2 regions of the Pseudogracilibacillus sp. SE30717A genome follow, and region 1 is predicted to be linked to the other one. Evidence: predicted binding sites of a transcription regulator. Region 1 holds the regulator's gene; the other holds the start of a gene.

The links. Region 1 encodes NrdR, which represses ribonucleotide reductase genes. Its sites were predicted from a motif close to AACACNATATATNGTGTT; they were not measured.
Region 2: SPD48_RS13910 (vitamin B12-dependent ribonucleotide reductase) is a predicted target of NrdR. The motif match lies at 1,404-1,421, and genes of this name have one in related genera.

Annotation. Positions count from the first base shown of each region.
Region 1 is NZ_JAXHDF010000005.1:229,961-232,460, reverse strand. It holds gene SPD48_RS10000 (glyceraldehyde-3-phosphate dehydrogenase) at 1-767, shown strand, start outside; gene nrdR (transcriptional regulator NrdR) at 961-1,425, shown strand; gene SPD48_RS09990 (replication initiation and membrane attachment family protein) at 1,446-2,500, shown strand, end outside.
Region 2 is NZ_JAXHDF010000008.1:151,110-153,609, forward strand. It holds gene SPD48_RS13910 (vitamin B12-dependent ribonucleotide reductase) at 1-1,297, opposite strand, end outside; gene SPD48_RS13915 (rhodanese-like domain-containing protein) at 1,592-1,969, shown strand; gene gcvPB (aminomethyl-transferring glycine dehydrogenase subunit GcvPB) at 1,994-2,500, opposite strand, start outside.

The DNA.
Region 1 (2,500 bases):
TTGTGATTGAAGCAACAGGTAAATTTAACACAAGAGAAGGAGCAAGCCGTCATTTACAAGCTGGTGCTAAAAAGGTTATCATCACAGCTCCTGGAACAGATGTAGATAATACAATCGTAATGGGAGTTAACGATTCTACTTATAATCCTGAAACAGATGATGTAATCTCAAATGCTTCTTGTACAACAAATTGTTTAGCTCCTGTTGTTAAAGTATTAGATGAACATTTTAATATCGTAAATGGACTTATGACAACAGTACACGCCTATACAACGGATCAAGTAACATTAGATAATCCTCATAAAGATTTACGCCGAGCGCGGGCATGTGGTCAATCCATTATTCCTACATCAACTGGAGCAGCAAAGGCATTGGGAGAAGTATTGCCACATTTGAATGGTAAACTACATGGAATGGCCCTTCGAGTTCCAACTCCTAATGTTTCATTAGTTGATTTAGTTGTCGATGTGGAAAAAGACGTAATGATAGAAGAAGTTAATAATGTATTTGCAAAAGCCGCGAAAGAAGAAATGAAAGGTATTATTAAATATAGTGAGGAACCATTAGTTTCGATTGATTATGCAACAACAGACTATTCCGCAATTATTGATGGCTTATCTACGATTGTAATGGAAGATCGTAAAATTAAAGTGTTAGCTTGGTATGATAATGAGTGGGGTTATTCAGCAAGAGTAGTTGATTTAACAAATTTTGTTGGGAAAGCTTTATATCAAAGTTCAGATAGTAAAAAAGTCAAAATATCATAAAAAATAAACTATTAAAAAGTTGTCTAGTTCATTGGACAACTTTTTTCTTCTTCATTTTGCTATAATGAGTTGATCTTTCAACATAATTTTCACAATCATTATGGAAATAGCTTAAAACATGATAATATATAATAATATATATATATGAACGTTAAGGAAGTTGGATATGGAAAGATGAATGGGGTTGAAAGTGATGAAATGTCCAAAATGTAACTATAAACATTCCCGTGTTCTAGATTCAAGACCTTTTGAAGATGGAGATGCAATTAGGAGAAGACGTGAATGTGAACGATGTGGGTTTCGCTTTCGCACGTTTGAACGTAAAGAAGAAACACCATTAATTATTGTGAAAAAAGATGGGACAAGACAGGAGTTTAATCGGGATAAATTAATTCGAGGGTTAATGAGAGCCTGTGAAAAACGGCCTGTAACAATTGAAGAAATTGAAAAAATTGCTTTAGAAGTTGAACAGGAAATACGTAACTCCGAATTACCAGAGGTCAATAGTCAACATATTGGCGAAATGGTACTTGATCGCTTATCAGAAATAGATGATGTTGCGTATGTTCGTTTCGCTTCTGTTTATCGTCAATTTGAAAATATAAATGTTTTTCTTGATGAATTAAAAGAAATATTACAATCAAAAAAACGCTCGTAATATAAGAGGAGAAAGGATAGGTGAATATAGTGCATCATCTAGGAAAAGTCTTACCTGTTGATGGATATAGAGTTCAGCTAATAAACAGTTTACCGACTGATTATATCCAGTCATTAACGCACTTATACCAGCCATTACTTGGGATAGAAGCGATTAGCTTATATCAACTTCTCCTTCATGAGATAGCTATTCAATCGGAGAGTCAATTACAAACACATCATACATTAATGAATTATTTAAATTTATCTTTAGATCGGATCTATGAGGCAAGGTTAAAACTTGAAGGAATTGGGTTATTAAAAGTGTATAAAAATGAAACGGAAGAAAAAACAATTTATACATATGTCATCCAACCGCCATTTAGTCCACCTTCATTTTTTCAAGATATGATGTTATCGGAATTATTGTATCGACATATCGGTGAATCGAAGTTTGTTACACTAAAAAGCCATTATACTGATTTAAACAAACAACCTGTCGGAACAAATATTACTGCTGCGTTTCATGACGTGTTTCAAACGTTTAAGCCCAGTAATAATGCTTTAAGTTCACCAACATATAAAGAACACTCACCGAAAGTACCAATCCAGCAAATGGATTTTGGCATACTTAAACAGTCTTTAAAGAGGAAAATGATACCCGCGGAAAAAGTATTAACTGAAACGAACAAGCGAATTATTTCACAACTTGTCCAATTATACAATTTAGAGTCTTATGAAATTGAAAAATCTGTTGAGTGGGCTCTCAATGAAGAAAATAGATTAGATATTGAACAATTTAAAGCCATTTGTCTGGACGTCTTTCGAACAAAAAATAATGTAAATGATATACAGTTATCTGTTAAACAAACACCACAACAGAATTTGCATCAATCCGAAAAATCATCATCGTTAACAAAAACGGAGAAACTTATTGAGCGATTTGAGTCTATCTCACCGAAAGAACTCCTTGAAGATTTATCAAGTGGAAATAATGCCTCTGAGCAAGACTTAAAATTTATAAGTGATTTAATGGTTAGTCAAGGATTGCCAATTCCTGTGATGAACGTGTTAATTCATTATGTTATGCTGCGCTC
Region 2 (2,500 bases), on a different contig from region 1:
TTTTACGATAGGTACGGATACTAAATCCTAGCTCTTTCCATTTACGGACATCGCCAATTTCATGCCATTTCTCATTATATTGTTGCATTTCTTCTTCGGTATAATTTTCAACGTTTGGAAAACGTAATTCATACTCTTCGTCATTTTCAACGGCTTCCATGAATTCTTTTGTCAAACAGACAGAAATATTCGCACCTGTTAAAAACTCTGAATTGTGTACGGAATAAGTACCACCTGTGTTGAGTTTCACTTCCGCTTCTTTGATCGCTTCTTTCGTAAAACCACCTAAGCCAGGCATCGTTTTATAATTCACAATTCCTTGGTATAAATCTTTTTCCGTTTCAGTTAACGGAGTAAATTTTAATTTTTCATTAGCTAACTGTTTAATTTGCTCATCATTTGTATTTTCAATTAAATAACGTAAAATTCTAGGATTTTGCATCTTAGAAATAATAAACTCTAAAATATCCGGGTGCCAGTCCGCAAGCATAATCATTTGTGCACCGCGTCTGCTTCCACCTTGTTCGACTAAATGAGTCAATTTTGCAATATCATCTAACCATGAAACAGATCCAGATGATTTACCATTAACACCTCTAGCTAACGTGTTACGGGGCCGTAATGTCGATCCGTTTGTACCTACTCCGCCTCCACGAGACATAATTTCCATAACTTGTTTACGATGATCTGAAATACCTTCTCTTGAATCTTGAACATAAGGCATTACATAACAGTTAAAATAAGTTACTTCAGTTTCTGATCCTGCACCGTATAATACTCTACCTGCAGGCACAAAATTTAGACTTGCAAGTTCTTTAGTAAATTGTTTAAAATAAGTATTTCTATTTTCCTCTGTTTGTTCAACGGAAGCTAAACCTGTTGCATTTCGCATTGCAATCTGCTCGTAAAAGATTTCCAAAGGTTTATCGATGGAATCCAAATCTCGTTTAACAAGTCCTGTTTCGATCTCTGTTTCATCTTCAAGTACAGTACAAAATTCATCAGCAACTTTGATTATCGCTTGTTTTTGTTCCCAATCAATAGAATGAACAAACCCATATCCACGTGCAGGGAATTTGGGATCTGGTTTTACAGTGAGTACAACAAAATCTCCTTGTTTTAATGTCTTTTTTTCAGTATCTTTAAAAGCATAACGATCAAGCATTACTAAGCGGGAAACACCTTCATGTGTTATACTCATTTCTGATGTAATTGGATGAACTTGTGGAAATAATTTTATGTCTTCGTTTAAAGCTTGTACATTTATTTTGGTATTTACGTCAATCATGATCGACATTCTTAACCGCTCCTTACTTAACATTTAATTAGACGTTTTATTTGCTACTTCCAATGTACACAAAAAAAAGAAAAAAATCAATATGTAGTAGTGATTTTTATTTTAAACATCTATATATTGTATTATTTTCATTTTAGAGAGTTTTTAGTCAATTCTTTTAAATCATTGCCATAACAATGTTTTCGCTGTTTATTATAGAACTTTATTATAATAAATAGATGTAATTTGTAAAATAAATTTTTTATACATATAATATAAAGTGTAGATGTAAGATCATTTTTTGGGGGACTCAGCATGACAATTTATTTAATAATCATTTTAGTTATTTTAATCGGATATTTTCTATTTACTTATTTCAGACAAAGATCCATCTTAAAAATGTTAACACAAGAGCAATTTATAGAAGGTTATCGGAAGGCACAGTTAATCGATGTACGAGAACCTCAAGAGTTCGATCGTGGTCATATTAGAGGTGCACGAAACATTCCACTTACACAATTGAAGCAAAGCCTAGCTGCAATTAGACCTGATAAACCTGTTTATCTTTATTGCCAAAATACGAGTCGCTCAGCAAGAGCAGCTCACATACTTCATAAAAATAAATATAAGGATCTATATGTATTACAAGGTGGATTTAAAAAGTGGACTGGTAAAATCGACCACAAAAAATAGTCAGAGTACATACTCTGACTATTTTTAATTACTTTTTTCATATTTAAGTATTGGTCTCCTTGCAGCAGTTGTTTCATCCATTCTCTTTACAACCGTATGATGAGGAGCATTTTGGACAATTTCTGGATTTTCTTTTATATCAGCAACAATATCAAACATTGTATCAATAAATTCATCCAATGTTTCTTTTGACTCTGTTTCTGTAGGCTCGATCATTAACGATTCCTCGATATTTAATGGAAAATAAATGGTAGGCGGATGAAACCCATAATCCAATATTCTCTTCGCAATATCTAACGTACGGACACCCAGCTTCTTTTGCCTTTTACCTGATAATACAAACTCATGCTTACAGTGCTGAGGGTATGGCAACTCAAACTCCTTTGCTAATCTCCTCATCATGTAATTAGCATTAAGCACAGCATATTCACTAACTCTTTTTAGACCCTTGGCTCCCATCGATCGGATATACGCATATGCCCTTACATTTATCCCGAAATTTCCATAGTAAGGTTTTACACGACCAATTGA